Regions from separate parts of the Streptomyces sp. NPDC058576 genome, predicted to be linked through region 3. Evidence: riboswitches for the same ligand, from Rfam matches in the RefSeq annotation. Region 3 holds a riboswitch; each other region holds the start of a gene.
What was found. Region 3 has a riboswitch for thiamine pyrophosphate ahead of thiO (glycine oxidase ThiO). Riboswitches for the same ligand answer to the same signal wherever they lie in the genome.
Positions count from the first base shown of each region.

Region 1 (5,373 bases), on a different contig from region 3:
CCGTACGACGAAGGGGACGCCGACCAGCGCCTGGGCCAGCGGGACCAGGATCCAGGAAGTCCGCAGGTCGAGCGGCGGCTGGTCCAGGGTGATCAGGAAACCGAAGCCGACGGTCACGGCGGACACCCCGAGCGGCAGCATCAGCAGCGCGTCGAAGCCGCGGACCAGCCGGCCGGCCCGCCGGGTCAGGGCCGCCGCAGCGAGCCCGCCGACGACGAGGGCGATGAGCGTCGCGACGAGCGCGTACTGGAGGGAGTTGCCGACGGCCTCCAGCGGTGGGACCAGGAAGGTGGAGGAGCCGCCGGAACCGGCCGACTGGAGGGCCCGGTAGTAGCCGAAGCCGTAACCCCCGACTCCGTCGGCTCCGTCGGCTCCGTCGGCTCCGGCGGCTCCGTCGACGGAGCGCTCCACCAGCACGCCGAGCGGCAGCAGGATCAGCAGCAGCGCGGTGAGCAGGACGCCGCCGAGCAGCGCCCACTGCCCGGCGCCGCGCGGCCGGCGGGAGGTCTGCGCCGGGTCGACCAGCTTCAGGGCCCGCTCCCGGCGGCGTACGGTCGCGGCGTGCACGGCGAGGATCGCGCCGACCGCGGCGAACTGCACCAGGGTCAGCACGGCGGCCGTCGGCAGGTCCAACAGTTGCGCGGTCTGCCGGTAGATCTCCACCTCCAAGGTGGAGTACGCCGGTCCGCCGAGGATCTGCACGACGCCGAACGAGGTGAACGTGAAGAGGAAGACCATCAGCGAGGCGGCGGCGACGGCCGGGGCGAGGGCGGGCAGCGTCACCCGGCGGAAGGCCGCGAACCGCCCGGCCCCGAGCACCCGGGCGGCCTCCTCCTGACGCGGGTCGAGCTGGGACCAGAGCCCGCCCACCGTGCGGACGACCACGGCGTAGTTGAAGAAGACATGGGCCAGCAGGATCGCCCACACGGTGGTGTCGAGGCGGACGCCCCCCACCTCGTCGAGGAGCCCGCCACGCCCGAGCAACGCCAGGAACGCGGTGCCGACGACGACGGTGGGCAGCACGAACGGCACGGTGACGACCGCCCGCAGCACCTGCTTGCCCGGGAAGTCGAACCGTGCGAAGACATACGCCCCGGGCAGGGCGATCAGCAGAGTGAGCGCGGTCGAGGCGAGGGCCTGCCAGGTGGTGAACCAGAGGACGTCGAGGATGTCCCGGCGGGCCAGCACCTCGCCGATCCGCCCGAACTGCCAGTCGCCGCCCGCCTTGAGCCCGCGGCCGACGATCGCGGTCACGGGGTAGGCGAAGAACAGCGCGAAGAACGCGACGGGCACGGCCATCAGGCCGAGCCGCACCGCGGCTCCGCGCCGCCCGGACCCGCGGCCGGCGGGCCGGGCGGCCTTCTCCTCGATCCCTACTTCAGGACCAGCGACTGCCACGACTGGATCCACTGCTCACGGTTGGCGGAGATCTTCTCGGGCGCGACGGTGGGAGGCGTCTCGACGGTCTCACCGAACTTCGTGAACAGCTCCGGCAGCTCGGCGTCCTTCACGACCGGGTTCACGAACATGTTCAGCGGCATGTCCTCCTGGAACGTCTTGCTGATGAGGAAGTCCAGCAGCGCCTTGCCGCCCTCCTCGTTCTTCGCCCCGGTCAGCAGTCCGGCGTACTCGGTCTGCCGGAAGCAGGTGCCGGTGGCGACCCCGGTGGGGGCCTCCTTCGGCCGCGGGTCGGCGTAGAGCACCTCGACGGGCGGGCTGGAGGCGTAGGAGACGACGAGCGGCCGGTCGGCCTTGGCCTTCTTGCCGCCGGCGGAGCCGGAGAACTCCTCGTTGTACGCCTGCTCCCAGCCGTCGACGACCTTCACGCCGTTGGCCTTCAGCTTCTTCCAGTACGCCTCGTAGCCGTCCTCGCCCTCGGCGGCGACGGTGCCGAGGAGGAAGCCGAGACCGGGCGAGGAACTGCCCGCGTTCTCCGTGACGAGGAGGTTCTTGTAGGCGGGCTTCAGCAGGTCCGCGAAGGTCTTCGGCGGCGCGAGCTTCTTGTCGGCGAAGTACTTCTTGTCGTAGTTGACGCAGATGTCACCGGTGTCGACGGGCGTGACCCGGTGCTTGTCGTCGGTCTGCGTGTCCGCCGCGACGCGGTCCAGGCCCTTGGCCTCGTACGCGGTGAACAGACCGTTGTCGAGGGCGCGGGAGAGCAGGGTGTTGTCGACGCCGAAGAAGACGTCGCCGCGCGGGGAGCCCTTGGTCAGGATCTCCTGATTCAGCGCGGCCCCGGCGTCGCCGCTCTTGAGGGTCTTGACCGTGTAGCCGGTCTCCTTCGTGAACGCCTTCAGCACCTCGTCCGAGACGTTGAAGGAGTCGTGGCTGACCAGGGTCACGGTCTTCGAGGCGCTGCCCTTGGACGCCCCGGAGCCCGACGGGCCGTCGTCGCCGCCGCAGCCCGCGAGCACGGTGACGCCGAGCGCCGCGGCGAGCGCGGTCGCCGCGTACTTCGTGGTGGTGTTCATGTGATTCCTCCTGGAGGTGACCAGGAAGAGACGCGGCCCCGCCCGCTGTCCGGCGAACCGGAAGCGGGCAGGGCGCAACAGCTTGAGTAAGGTCCGAACTTCCTACCCGGAATGACCCGGGCGAGGTTCAGAGGGTCTGCGGCCAACCTGTCCTTGGTGCCGCACTCTCAGCGCTGTGGCGCTCCCCTGTCGGAATATGAAGTTGATTTCGGGCCCAGGGTACACCGGCGGTTTTCGGCCGACCGGGGAGGCCGGCGCCCGGGGGAGGCTAGCGCTCGGAGGCCGCCAGCTGACCGCAGGCCCCGTCGATCTCCTGGCCCCGGGTGTCCCGCACGGTGACGGGCACGCCATGGGCCGCGATGGCCTCGACGAACGCCTTCTCGTCCTCCGGTCGCGAGGCGGTCCACTTGGAGCCGGGCGTGGGGTTCAGGGGGATCAGGTTGACGTGCACCCGCTTGCCCTTGAGCAGCCGGCCGAGCAGGTCGCCACGCCAGGCCTGGTCGTTGATGTCCCGGATCAGGGCGTACTCGATGGAGATCCGGCGGCCGGACTTCTCCGCGTACTCCCAGGCGGCGTCCAGCACCTCGCGCACGTTCCACCGGGTGTTGACGGGGACCAGGGTGTCGCGCAGCTCGTCGTCCGGGGCGTGCAGCGAGACGGCGAGGCGGCACTTGAAGCCCTCGTCGGCGAAGCGCAGCATCGCCGGGACGAGGCCCACGGTGGAGACGGTGATCCCCCGCTGCGAGAGGCCGAGACCGTCCGGCTCCGGGTCGGTGAGGCGGCGGATCGCGCCGACCACACGGTTGTAGTTGGCGAGCGGCTCGCCCATGCCCATGAAGACGATGTTGGACAGCCGCGCGGGGCCGCCGGGCACCTCGCCGTCGCGCAGGGCGCGCATTCCGTCGACGATCTGGTGCACGATCTCGGCGGTCGACAGGTTGCGGTCGAGGCCGGCCTGCCCGGTGGCGCAGAACGGGCAGTTCATTCCGCAGCCGGCCTGCGAGGAGATGCACATCGTGACGCGCTCCGGATAGCGCATCAGGACGGACTCGACGAGCGTCCCGTCGTGCAGCTTCCACAGCGTCTTGCGCGTGGTGTCGTCGTCGCAGCTGATGTGCCGGATCACGGACATCAGATCGGGGAACAGCGCCTCGGCGAGCTTCTCCCGCGACGCCGCCGGGATGTTGGTCCACTCCGCCGGGTCGTGCGCGTAGCGCGCGAAGTAGTGCTGCGAGAGCTGCTGGGCGCGGAACGGCTTCTCGCCGGCCGCGGCGACCGCTTCCTTGCGCTCGGCGGGCGTGAGGTCGGCGAGGTGCCGCGGCGGCTTCTTGGCTCCGCGGGGCGCGACGAAAGTGAGTTCTCCGGGCTTAGGCATGGTTCATCCAGTGTCGCAGACAGACGGGTGAGGGCCCGCCGCCCTGTGGACGAGGACCCTCACTCGTGGAACGTGCAGGTGGGACCGGGTCCCGGGTGCGGTGGCGCTCAGGAAACGAGGTCCCGTGGTGGGGTGCCGCTCAGCCGGAGCCGACGAACAGCACGAGCAGCAGCCACACCACCGGGGCGGTCGGCAGGAGCGAGTCCAGCCGGTCCATGATGCCGCCGTGGCCGGGGAGCAGGGTGCCCATGTCCTTGATCCCGAGGTCCCGCTTGATCATGGACTCGCCCAGGTCGCCCAGGGTGGCGCTGGCCGCGACCGCGAAGCCGAGCAGCAGACCCTGCCACCAGGCGCCGCCGTCGATCAGGAACTCCATGCAGAGCGCGCCGGCGACCATCGCGAAGGCGACCGCGCCGAGCAGGCCCTCGCGGGTCTTGCCGGGGCTGATGCGCGGGGCGAGCTTGTGCGTGCCGAAGCGCCAGCCGACCGCGTACGCCCCGGTGTCGCTGACCACGGTGAGGACGAGGAAGGTCAGGACCCGCCACGACCCGTCGTCCGCCGTCAGCAGCAGGGCGACGAAGGTGGCCAGGAAGGGGACGTAGAACGCCGCGAAGACCCCGGCCGTGACGTCCTTGAGATACCCCTCGGGTGGCTCGGTCATCCGCCAGACCAGCACCGCGAGGGCGGTCAGGGCCATGGCGATCCAGGCGCCCTCGGGGCCCCGGGCGTACCCGGCGATGACCATGGCGGCTCCGCCGACGGCCAGGGGGATCAGGGGCGCCTTGATGCTCTTGCGTTCCTGGAGGCGAGAGGTGAGCTCCCAGAGGCCGACGACGACGGCGATCACTATGACGCCGATGAAGACGGCCTTCACGATGAACAGCGAGGCGACGATGACGGCGCCGAGAGCCACGCCGACCCCTATGGCGGCGCGGAGATCCCGCCCCGCGCGCTTCTTCTGCGGCGGGGGCGGCAGCGGGGTGGACATGGGCTCCTGCGGCATCTCGTCACGGAACAGGGGGCCGCTGACGTGAGCGGCATCCCTGTCCCGGTCGTCGCGGCTCTCTGTTTCTCTACCTGCGTCGGGAACGTCCGGCACGTTGGGCATGGGCCGAGTCTGCTGGGCGCCATGCACATCGTGGGCAGGACCCGCCGGGGCAGCCCTCATCTCGGGCGTGCCCCAGTAACCGGCTCCTTGCGGGGCGCCCCAGGAAGAGTCGTTCATCAGACTTCGAGCAGCTCGGCTTCCTTGTGCTTCAGCAGCTCGTCCACCTGTGCGACGTACTTCGCGGTGGTGTCGTCGAGCTCCTTCTCGGCGCGGCGCACCTCGTCCTCGCCGGACTCCTTGTCCTTGACGAGCTTGTCGAGGGTCTCCTTGGCCTTGCGGCGGATGGAGCGGATCGAGATCTTGGAGTCCTCGGCCTTGGTCTTGGCGACCTTGATGTACTCCTTGCGGCGGTCCTGGGTGAGCTCGGGGAACGTCACCCGGATGATGTTGCCGTCGTTGCTCGGGTTGACGCCGAGGTC
Region 1 is NZ_JBHXPF010000036.1:46,062-51,434, forward strand. It holds gene ACFWRV_RS23690 (ABC transporter permease) at 1-1,299, opposite strand, end outside; gene ACFWRV_RS23695 (thiamine ABC transporter substrate binding subunit) at 1,374-2,471, opposite strand; TPP riboswitch at 2,553-2,669, opposite strand; gene rlmN (23S rRNA (adenine(2503)-C(2))-methyltransferase RlmN) at 2,740-3,846, opposite strand; gene ACFWRV_RS23705 (phosphatidate cytidylyltransferase) at 3,986-5,071, opposite strand; gene frr (ribosome recycling factor) at 5,071-5,373, opposite strand, start outside.
Region 1: it holds a riboswitch for thiamine pyrophosphate, as region 3 does, so the genes downstream of both, ACFWRV_RS23695 (thiamine ABC transporter substrate binding subunit) here and thiO (glycine oxidase ThiO) in region 3, are expected to answer to the same signal.

Region 2 (5,373 bases), on a different contig from region 3:
GGGCAGCAGGGCCGACCTCGCGGGCCTGGATCTCGGCCTCAACGAGAACGAACGGCGCGGCTTCCCGTACTACGTGTCGGTCGGAGTGCAGCATCCACCTGGTGACGGACGACGGCGACAAGCCGTTCGCGATGGGTTTCGCGGAGGCGGACCGGCCGGGCCTGGTGGCCTGGCGGGCCCCCCTCCGCTGAGGCCGCCGGTTTCCGCCGGCGGCCGCGGGTCAGTCGGCGATCGGCAGGTAGACCCGGTTGCCGGCGGCCGCGAACTCCCTCGACTTCTCGGCCATGCCCTCCTCGATCTCCTCCTGCGAACCGCCGTGCTGACGGCGGATGTCCTGGGAGATCTTCATCGAGCAGAACTTCGGCCCGCACATCGAGCAGAAGTGCGCCGTCTTCGCCGGCTCGGCGGGCAGCGTCTCGTCATGGAACTCCCGGGCCGTGTCCGGGTCGAGGGCCAGGTTGAACTGGTCCTCCCAGCGGAACTCGAACCGCGCGTCCGAGAGCGCGTCGTCCCACTCCTGCGCGCCCGGGTGCCCCTTGGCGAGGTCGGCCGCGTGGGCGGCGATCTTGTAGGTGATCACGCCCGTCTTCACGTCGTCCCGGTTGGGCAGCCCCAGGTGCTCCTTGGGCGTGACGTAACAAAGCATCGCCGTGCCCCACCAGGCGATCATCGCAGCGCCGATGCCGGAGGTGATGTGGTCGTAGGCGGGCGCGACGTCCGTGGTCAGCGGGCCGAGCGTGTAGAACGGCGCCTCCTCGCAGATCTCCTGCTGGAGGTCGATGTTCTCCTTGATCTTGTGCATCGGGACATGCCCGGGACCCTCGATCATGGTCTGTACGCCGAACCGCTTGGCGATCGTGTTCAGCTCGCCGAGCGTCCGCAACTCCGCGAACTGCGCCTCGTCGTTGGCGTCCGCGATCGACCCGGGGCGCAGTCCGTCACCGAGCGAGTAGGTGACGTCGTACGTCGCGAGGATCTCGCAGAGCTCCTCGAAGTGCTCGTAGAGGAACGACTCCTTGTGGTGCGCGAGGCACCAGGCCGCCATGATCGAGCCGCCGCGCGAGACGATGCCGGTCTTGCGACGGGCCGTCAGCGGAACATACGGCAGGCGCACGCCGGCGTGCACCGTCATGTAGTCCACGCCCTGCTCGGCCTGCTCGATGACGGTGTCCTTGTAGATCTCCCAGGTCAGCTCCTCGGCCCGGCCGTCGACCTTCTCCAGGGCCTGGTAGAGCGGGACGGTGCCGATCGGCACGGGGGAGTTGCGCAGCACCCACTCGCGGGTGGTGTGGATGTTGCGGCCGGTGGACAGGTCCATGACCGTGTCGGCGCCCCACTTGGTCGCCCAGGTCATCTTGTCCACCTCCTCCTCGATGGAGGAGGTGACGGCCGAGTTGCCGATGTTGGCGTTCACCTTCACCAGGAATCGCTTGCCGATGATCATCGGCTCGATCTCGGGATGGTTGACGTTGGCGGGCAGCACCGCCCGGCCCTCCGCGATCTCCTCGCGGACGACCTCGGCCGCCACGTTCTCCCGGATCGCCACGTACTCCATCTCCGGGGTGATCTCCCCCCGGCGGGCGTACGCGAGCTGAGTGACGGGGCGCCCGTCGCGGCTGCGGCGCGGCTGGCGCGGGCGGCCGGGGAAGACGGCGTCGAGGTTGCGCAGTCCGCCGCGCGGCGAGGTGTGCTTGAGCCCGTCGTCCTCGGGGCGGGCCGGGCGGCCCGCGTACTCCTCGGTGTCTCCGCGGGCGATGATCCAGTTCTCCCGCAGGGGCGCGAGGCCGCGGCGGACATCGGTGTCGATTCCGGGATCGGTGTACGGCCCCGACGTGTCGTACAGCGTCACGTCCTTGCCGTTGGTGAGGTGCACCTGTCGGACCGGCACCCGGAGGTCCGGGCGCGAGCCCTGGACGTACCCCTTGTGCCAGCCGATGGACTTCCCGGCCTCGTCGTTCGGCGTCCCGGCGTCCGGCGTCGTGCCGTCCGGCGTTCCGTCGTTCTGTTTCGAGGCAGGCGTGCGTGCGTCCGCTGTGGTCATGAGACCTACTCCCTACGCCGGCATTACCCGGTAACAGGTTCGGCGGTCGGCGCAGCGTGTCCCGTACGGATGTACGGCGATCAGCGCCCTCTCAGCCCGGTGCTCCGAGCTCCCGCGTGTGCAAAGGTGCCTCCACGCTAGCGTCCTTTCCGGCGAGCTGACCAGAGGGCCCTCCTGTTCTTGCGATGATCGCCCCGTGACCTCCCCCCAAAACGACCCCGCGTCCCAGCCGCCCCAGGGCCACACCCACGGCCACACCCACAGCCACGGGCCGGCCGCCCCGGTCTCCCGGCACCTGCGCAAGGTCATCGCCGCCGTACTGATCCCGTTCGCCACGGCGGTCGTCGTCGGCCTGATCGCGTTCTGGCCCGGCGGCGTTCCCGACCACGAGCGCACCGGCGTCGGATTCGACCGGCAGACCCAGGACGGCAAGGTCGTCCAGGTGGTCCAGGTCGACTGCGCGGACGTCAACGCCGCGCAGGTGCCCCCGACCGGCGACACCTCCACGCCCTCGGGGCGGGAGGCCGTCAACGAGCAGGAAGGGGAGTGCGCGAAGGCCACCGTCGAGGTGACCAGCGGCGACGACAAGGGCCGCAGGTTCGTCGAGGTGGTCCAGCCGGACGCGCCCCGCCAGCTGAAGGAGGGTCAGGGCGTGGTCGTGGCGTACGCGCCCGACGCGCCGCGCGACCTCCAGTACTCGGTGACCGATGTGAACCGGAAGGTCCCGATGGCGCTGCTGGCCGGGATCTTCGCCCTGGCGGTGGTCCTGGTGGGCCGGATGCGCGGGGTGATGGCGCTGGTGGCGCTGGCCGTGTCGTTCGCCGTGCTGACCCTGTTCATCCTGCCGGCGATCCTGCAGGGCTCGAATCCGCTGGTCGTGGCGGTGATCGGGGCCAGCGCGATCATGCTGGCGGCCCTCTACCTGTGCCACGGGGTGACGGCCCGTACGTCGGTCGCGGTCATCGGCACGCTGATCTCACTGCTGCTGATCGGGCTGCTGGGCTCCCTGTTCATCGGGTGGGCGAGCCTGAGCGGCAACACGGACGACAACACCGGCCTCATCCACGGCCTCTACCCGGACATCGATATGAGCGGTCTGCTGCTGGCCGGCATCATCATCGGTTCACTCGGGGTGCTCGACGATGTGACGGTCACCCAGACCTCCGCCGTCTGGGAACTGCACCAGGCGGACCCGGAGATGGGTTGGAAGGGGCTGTACCGGGCAGGTATCCGGATCGGAAGGGACCACATCGCCTCCGTGGTCAACACCCTGGTGCTGGCGTACGCGGGCGCGGCGCTGCCGCTGCTGCTGCTCTTCTCCATCGCCCAGAGCAGTGTGGGGACGGTGGCCAACAGTGAGCTGGTCGCCGAGGAGATCGTCCGCACGCTGGTCGGGTCGATCGGCCTGGTCGCCTCGGTGCCGGTGACCACGGTGCTCGCCGCGCTCGTCGTCTCCGCGGACCGCGCGGGGTCGGGCGGCGCGCAGGCGGCCACGGCCGCACCCACGCGGACCGGCCGGGGCCGTCGCCGTAAGACGGGGTGACGGGGCGTCGGGACGGGGCCACGGGGCATCGGGTGCGCGCCCGGTCAGCCGGCGTTCTGCTCCTCGGCGAGGATGCGGCCGAGCGCATCCTCCAGGTTCCCGTCGAAGTCACCGAGCGTGTGCTCCTGACCGAGCGGCACGAGCTTGTCCGTCCGGTCGAGAAACGCCACCAGCGGCGCCGTCCCCGCCCGGAACAGCGCGCGATCCGCGCCGACCTGAAGCCGGATGTGCACATCGCTGAGTCCCTCGGGCTCGGTCGGGCCGATGTGCACATCTCCGTCGCCGCTCGGGCTGTTGAGCCCGTCCAGCAGCAGTTCGCGGCCGAACGCCCAGGTCACAGGGGCATCGCCGGGCAGATGGAACGTCATCCGGATGGCGTACGGATCGCCGACCTCGTACCGGAGCTCCACCGGAATACGGAACGAGAGCTCCTCGGAGACGAGGAAGCTCATCATGACCTCTGCTTGAACCGACTCGCGCATCGTTCAACCCCGCAGTAGATGAAACTGGCCAGGAATGATCCCCCATGGCCCTATTGACGCCATCGTGGTGCACGCGATAGCAGATCACAAGGAGTGATTTTTCAGATACTGATAGAGAACACGAACGAACGCAAGAGGCTGGCGACTTCGCCACGTAGCTGTTCGACTGCGGGCAGCAACCGATCTTCCCGGTCCAGGGGTACGGAAATGGCCATCGCCGCAATGGTGGCACCGGCCGTGACCGGAATCGCGGCGCAGACGGTCCCCAGTGCGTACTCCTGGCGTTCGATGACCGGTTCACCTCGTCGGAGGGTGCGCAGCCGTTCCAGCAGCGTGGCGCGATCTCGCACTGAGTAACGGGTGAGGGGACGTACGGGGTGCCGGTCGAGGTGGTCCTCGCGGGCCCTCTCGTCGAGTTGGGCGAGCAGACACTGGCCGATGGCGTGCGCGTGGGCGGTCTCCCGGAACGAGGCCCACTCCTCCACCGCCGGGATGTCGGGAGCGTCCGCGACCGCGATCAGATCGATCTCGCCGTCGCAGTAGACGGCGCAGTACACCGGCGCCCCGATGACGTCCCGCCAGCGGTCGAGGGAGTCGGCTACGGAGGTGAGGCGCGGGCGGCTCCTGACGGCGGGCGCGGCGGTCAGGTTCTCGGCGGCCGCGCCGAAGAGGAAGACACCGTTCTCGCGGCGGAGATAGCCCTCGTGGGTGAGGGTGCGCAGCAAGTGGTACGCGGTCGGCAGCGGAAGCCCCGCCTCGCGCGCCAGTTGCTTGGCAGGCGCCCCGTCCCGATGGGCGCCCACAGCCTCCAGCAGCCTCAACGCCCGCTGAACCGAACCGATCAACGTCGGGACAGCGGTGCTCGATGCCGTGGTCAAAGGTCACCCCCAGGCATGGTGACGGGCCGTCGGCCCTCCCGTGGGGGCCGCCCCCACGGGCCTGCCGCGATCCCGAGGACCGGAGGGGACCGAAGATCCGGTGACCCGTGACCGGCGAGGACCGGTCCGGGCGCCGGCGATCGGAGGCCAACGACCGGACTGTCGTACCCAGGACCGATCAGGCGATCGATATGGTGACGGAAGGTCACATTCCGGATGGCGGCAGCGGTTTGCCACTGTATCGGCCGGCTGCGGCAGACGGGTGGTTTCCTCCGGGACTTAGCTCTGCTGGGCTAATCCTCCCGGGCCGGAGCCGAACGTGCGGCTTCCCGTGGGCCCGGGCCGGACGGAGCGGACCGGTCCCCGCGCCGGCCCGCGGTCCGTGTACTACCAGTCACCGCGCGAGGACGACGACGACATGAACTTGCG
Region 2 is NZ_JBHXPF010000031.1:78,255-83,627, forward strand. It holds gene thiC (phosphomethylpyrimidine synthase ThiC) at 221-2,041, opposite strand; TPP riboswitch at 2,034-2,167, opposite strand; gene ACFWRV_RS21920 (YibE/F family protein) at 2,238-3,584, shown strand; gene ACFWRV_RS21925 (SsgA family sporulation/cell division regulator) at 3,629-4,066, opposite strand; gene ACFWRV_RS21930 (IclR family transcriptional regulator) at 4,168-4,944, opposite strand; gene ACFWRV_RS21935 (DUF5326 family protein) at 5,332-5,373, opposite strand, start outside.
Region 2: it holds a riboswitch for thiamine pyrophosphate, as region 3 does, so the genes downstream of both, thiC (phosphomethylpyrimidine synthase ThiC) here and thiO (glycine oxidase ThiO) in region 3, are expected to answer to the same signal.

Region 3 (5,373 bases):
GACACTCCCCCAACCAGAGCGGGAAACTTTGTCTCGTTTTGCCGGACTGTTGTCCATCCCTCGGACAGCTGCCCCCGATGCCCCTCGTCGGTACGCCGAGGGTTCAGAGCGTGTGCGCCCGGACACGTCGGGCCAGTTCAGCGGTGGCGGCGGCCGGGTCGTCGGCCTCGGTGACGGCCCGGACGACGACGACCCGGCGGGCCCCGGCGTCCAGCACCTGGTCCAGATTGCCCGCGTCGATCCCCCCGATCGCGAACCAGGGCCGCTCTGCGCCGAGGGAGGCGGCGTAGCGCACGAGGTCGAGGCCGGGGGCGTGGCGGCCGGGCTTGGTGGGGGTGGGCCAGCAGGGGCCGGTGCAGAAGTAGTCCACGCCGTCTTGGGCGACGGCGGCGTCGACCTCGGCCTCGGCGTGCGTGGAGCGGCCGATCAGCCGGTCGGCGCCGATGATCGCGCGGGCGGCGGGGACCGGCAGGTCGCCCTGCCCGAGGTGCAGGACGTCGGCCCCGGCGGCGTGGGCGACATCCGCGCGGTCGTTCACCGCGAGGAGCTTGCCGTGCCGACGGCAGGCGTCGGCGAACACCGCGAGGTGCTCCAGCTCCTCGGCGGCCTCCATGCCCTTGTCCCGGAGCTGGATGATGTCGACGCCGGAGGCGAGCACGGCATCGAGGAAGGCGGGGAGGTCACCCTGCCGCTTGCGGGCGTCCGTGCACAGGTAGAGCCGGGCGTCGGACAGCTGCTCGCGAGGCGTGGACATGGGTGGACTCCCCCGTGGTCGTGACGGTGCACGGGCCGCGCCGGGCGGTCCGTGCACCGCTTCCTGTCGTGTCGGTCAGACGGCGAGCGCCTGGGCGCGGCGCTTCACCTCCGTACCGCGATTCTCGCTCAGCGCCTGCGCGGGGGTGCCGGGCAGGGTCGGGTCGGGGGTGAAGAGCCACTCCAGCATCTCTTCGTCGGAATAGCCGTCGTCCCTCAGGAGGGTCAGGGTGCCGGAGAGGCCCTTGACCACCTTGTCGCCGTCGATGAAGGCGGCGGGCACCTGGAGCGTCCGGTTCTCACCACGGCGTACGGCGATGAGCTGGCCTTCCTTGACCAGCTGCCGCACGCGGGTCACCTGAACATCGAGCATCTCCGCGATGTCGGGAAGGTGGAGCCAGGCGGGGACGAGAGCATCGGTCTTTGCGTCAATCTCGGTCACAAGGACAAGCGTGCCATCCCGGACTGACAGCCGGTAGCCGGGCCGACCGTACGGGGGTGTCCGAGGCGGCCCCGGGGCGCTCAGAGGGCGGCGGACTTCAGCGGTACGGCCGGGTCGGCCACCTTCTCCGGGTCGAGGACGGCCCCCGATTCGATGAGCCTGCGTCCCTGGGCGAGGTCGCGCGGACGGCCCACGGCGAGCACGGCGGCCAGCGCGCCGTCGTGCAGCCAGCACACCGACCAGGCCGCGTCCGCCCCGTCGCCGCGCCACAGCAGGGTGTCGGCGTGGGCGTGGTGGCCCGCGTACTGCACGAAGCGGCCGAACTGCTCGGACCAGAAGTACGGGACGGGGTCGTAGACGGGGAGCGGTTCGCCGGTCCCGGCGGCCATGATCGCGGCGGCCGCGGTGCGCGGGCCCTGGAGGGCGTTGTCCCAGTGGTGGACCAGCAGGCGGGTTCCGTAGCGGGCGGAGGGGAAGGAGGCGCAGTCGCCGACCGCGTACACATCGGGCAGCGAGGTGCGCAGCGCGCTGTCGGCGGTGACCGAGCCGTCCAGGCCGAGGACGACCCCGGAGCCGGCCAGCCAGCCGGTGGCGGGGCGGGCGCCGATGCCGACGACCACGGCCCCGGCGGGCAGGGTGCGGCCGTCGTCGAGGACGACGGTCCCCTCCTCGACGCGGTCGACCCGGGCTCCGGTGAGGAGTTCGGCGCCGCTGTCGGCGTACCAGGCGGCCATCGGGGCGGCCACCTCGGCGGGCAGGGTGCCCGCGAGCGGGCGGGCGGCGGCCTCGACGACGGTGACCGCGCAGCCCGCGGCGCGGGCGGCGGTGGCGAACTCCGCGCCGATCCAGCCCGCCCCGACGACGACCACGTCGTGCTGCCGGTCCAGGACGGGCCGCAGCCGGGCGGCGTCGTCGAGGGTGCGCAGCAGATGGACGCCGGGCACGCCCTCGGCGCCGGGCAGGGTGATGGGCTCCGCCCCGGTGGCGAGGACCAGCGCGTCGTAGCGGACCGGGCCGTCGGCGGTGTCCAGCACATGGGCGGCGGCGCGCAGGGCGGTGACGTCCAGGCCGAGGCGCAGGGTGATGTCCAGCGCCTCGAAGTCGATGTCGAAGGCCGAGTCCTCGGCCTTGCCCAGCAGCACGGCCTTGGACAGCGGCGGGCGGTCGTACGGCTGGTGGGGCTCGGCGCCGATCAGGGTGACGGACCCCGCGAAGCCGGCTTCCCGCAGGGCGACCGCGGTCTGCACGCCCGCCATGCCCGCTCCGACGATCACGACGTGCCGGTCCGGGCTCTTCTCCGTCTGGTGCTCGCTCACCCGTCCACCTTAATCACCTGACGAATCGTCAGGAAGGCGGCCGCCGGAAAGACCCTCCTCAGGAGGGCACTTCCTCCACCACGCTCGTTCCGCTGCCCTCCCCCGACTCCCACTGCCACCGCTCCTCCAGCCGCACCCGGCCGTCCGCGAGGTCGACGACCGTGGAGAGGCAGTGCCCGGAGGAGGTCGTTCCGTCCTGCTTGAGCTGCACGTAGCGGAAGTCGAGCGCGTCCCCGTCCCGGGTGCCGACGAGATGGCCGCGGACCACGTCGCCGCCCGTGTAATCGGCCCAGATCCGGCCGTCCCGCTCGTGGTAGGTGAACCGGGTGCGGGTCCCGACCTGGCCGGGGGCCTGGTCGGCGACGGGCGCGAGGACGAGTCCGTCGAGCGATCGGGCCATGGTGGTTGCTCCCCTACTGGGCAGTGGGCGGCGGGGTTTAGGGTGGCCAAGGTAGAACACTCGCGGGAGCCCGGACGCACCGGGCTGAGAGGGAGGCTGGCCGGCCTCCGACCGTACGAACCTGCTCCGGGTCATGCCGGCGAAGGGAGGGGCTGGACACTCATGCGCGTCTCAGGGACAACCTCAGGAGCCTCCGGGAGAGCCTCCGGGTCCGACGTCCTCGTCATCGGGGGCGGCATCATCGGCCTGGTCACCGCCTGGCGGGCCGCTCAGCGCGGGCTGACCGTCACGGTGGCGGACCCCGCACCGGGCGGCGGAGCCGCCCAGGTCGCGGCGGGCATGCTGGCCGCCGTCACCGAACTGCACTACGGCGAGCAGATGCTGCTCGGCCTCAACCTCGCCTCCGCCGCGCGCTATCCGGCGTTCGTCGAGGAGCTGGAGGAGGCGAGCGGCCGGGAGACCGGCTTCCGGACCTGCGGCACGCTGGCCGTGGCGCTCGACTCCGACGACCGGGCGCATCTGCGCGAACTGCACGCCCTCCAGGAGCGTTCGGGCCTGGAGTCGGTCTGGCTGAGCGGTCGTGAGTGCCGCCGCCTGGAGCCGATGCTGGCCCCGGGCGTCCGGGGCGGCCTCCGGGTCGACGGCGACCACCAGGTGGACCCGCGCCGGCTCGCCGCGGCGCTGCTGACCGCCTGCGAACGGGCCGGGGTCGCGCTCCGCCGGACGACCGTCGAACGGCTCACCGTCACCGGGGGCCGGGCCGCCGGGGCGCTGCTCGGCGACGGCACGGACTTCGCGGCCGATCAGGTCGTGCTCGCCGCCGGCAGCCTCAGCGGCCGGCTCGCGGGGCTCCCGCCGGAGCTCGTGCCGCCGGTCCGCCCGGTCAAGGGCCAGGTCCTCAGGCTCACCGTGCCTCCGGCGTACGCCCCCTTCCTCAGCCGCACCGTGCGCGCCGTGGTCCGGGGCGGTCACCTCTATCTCGTGCCGCGCGAGAACGGCGAGCTGGTCGTCGGCGCCACCAGCGAGGAGATGGGCTGGGACACCACGGTCACCGCCGGCGGCGTGTACGAGCTGCTGCGCGACGCCCACGAGCTGGTGCCCGGGATCACCGAGCTGCCGCTGACCGAGACCCGGGCCGGTCTGCGCCCCGCGTCGCCCGACAACGCCCCGCTGCTCGGCCCCACCGCCCTGCCCGGTCTGCTGTTCGCCACCGGGCACCACCGCAACGGCGTCCTGCTGACGCCCGTCACCGGGGACGCGATGGCCGACGCCCTGACCACCGGCGAGCTGCCCGAGACGGCCCGCCCCTTCGCCCCCGGCCGGTTCGAGACCGCCGCCACCGCCGCCCCCGTACTCCAGGAGCAGCCCGTATGACCCAGCAGTCCGCCGCACCGGAAGCCACCGCCGTCCCCGAAGGCCCCGCCGCACCGGAAGCCACCGTTTCCCTCTCGGTGAACGGGGAAGCCCGCACCGTTCCCGCCGGGACCGACCTCAGCGCCCTCGTCACCGCCCTGACCCCGGCTCCCGCCGGGGTCGCCGCCGCCGTCAACGAGAGCGTCGTCCCGCGCGGCCAGTGGGCTGCCACAAAGCTCGGCGAGGGCGACCGCGTCGAGGTCCTGACCGCCGTACAGGGAGGCTGACCATGTCGGACGACGTCTTCACGCTGGGGCCCGCCGCCTTCGGCTCCCGGCTGATCATGGGCACCGGCGGGGCCCCGAGCCTGGAGATCCTGGAGCGCTCGCTGGTCGCCTCCGGCACCGAGCTGACCACGGTCGCGATGCGCCGGCTGGATCCGGCCGTGCAGGGTTCGGTGCTCTCGGTGCTGGAGCGGCTCTCCATCCAGGTCCTGCCGAACACCGCGGGGTGCTTCACCGCGGGCGAGGCGGTGCTCACCGCCCGGCTGGCGCGGGAAGCGCTCGGCACCGACTGGGTGAAGCTGGAGGTGATCGCCGACGAGCGGACCCTGCTGCCCGACCCGATCGAGTTGCTGGACGCGGCGGAGACGCTGGTCGACGACGGATTCGTCGTGCTGCCCTACACCAACGACGACCCGGTCCTCGCCCGGAAGCTGGAGGAGGTGGGGTGTGCGGCGATCATGCCGCTCGGCTCCCCCATCGGCTCCGGGCTCGGCATCCGCAACCCGCACAACTTCGAGCTGATCGTGGAGCGGGCCGGGGTGCCGGTGATCCTCGACGCGGGGGCCGGGACGGCCTCGGACGCGGCGCAGGCGATGGAGCTGGGCTGCGCCGCTGTGATGCTCGCCTCGGCGGTGACCCGGGCCCAGGAGCCGGAGCTGATGGCGGGTGCGATGCGTCACGCGGTGGAGGGCGGGCGGCTCGCGTACCGGGCGGGCCGGATTCCGCGTCGCCACTTCGCCGAGGCGTCCTCACCGGTGGCCGGGCGGGCCGCGTTCGATCCGGAGCGGCCCGCGTTCTGAGCCGGTGGTCGTCGGGGGCGCCGCC
Region 3 is NZ_JBHXPF010000044.1:49,387-54,759, reverse strand. It holds gene thiE (thiamine phosphate synthase) at 104-754, opposite strand; gene ACFWRV_RS26465 (Rv2175c family DNA-binding protein) at 830-1,195, opposite strand; gene ACFWRV_RS26460 (NAD(P)/FAD-dependent oxidoreductase) at 1,276-2,451, opposite strand; gene ACFWRV_RS26455 (hypothetical protein) at 2,570-2,911, opposite strand; TPP riboswitch at 2,964-3,076, shown strand; gene thiO (glycine oxidase ThiO) at 3,074-4,285, shown strand; gene thiS (sulfur carrier protein ThiS) at 4,282-4,551, shown strand; gene ACFWRV_RS26440 (thiazole synthase) at 4,554-5,348, shown strand.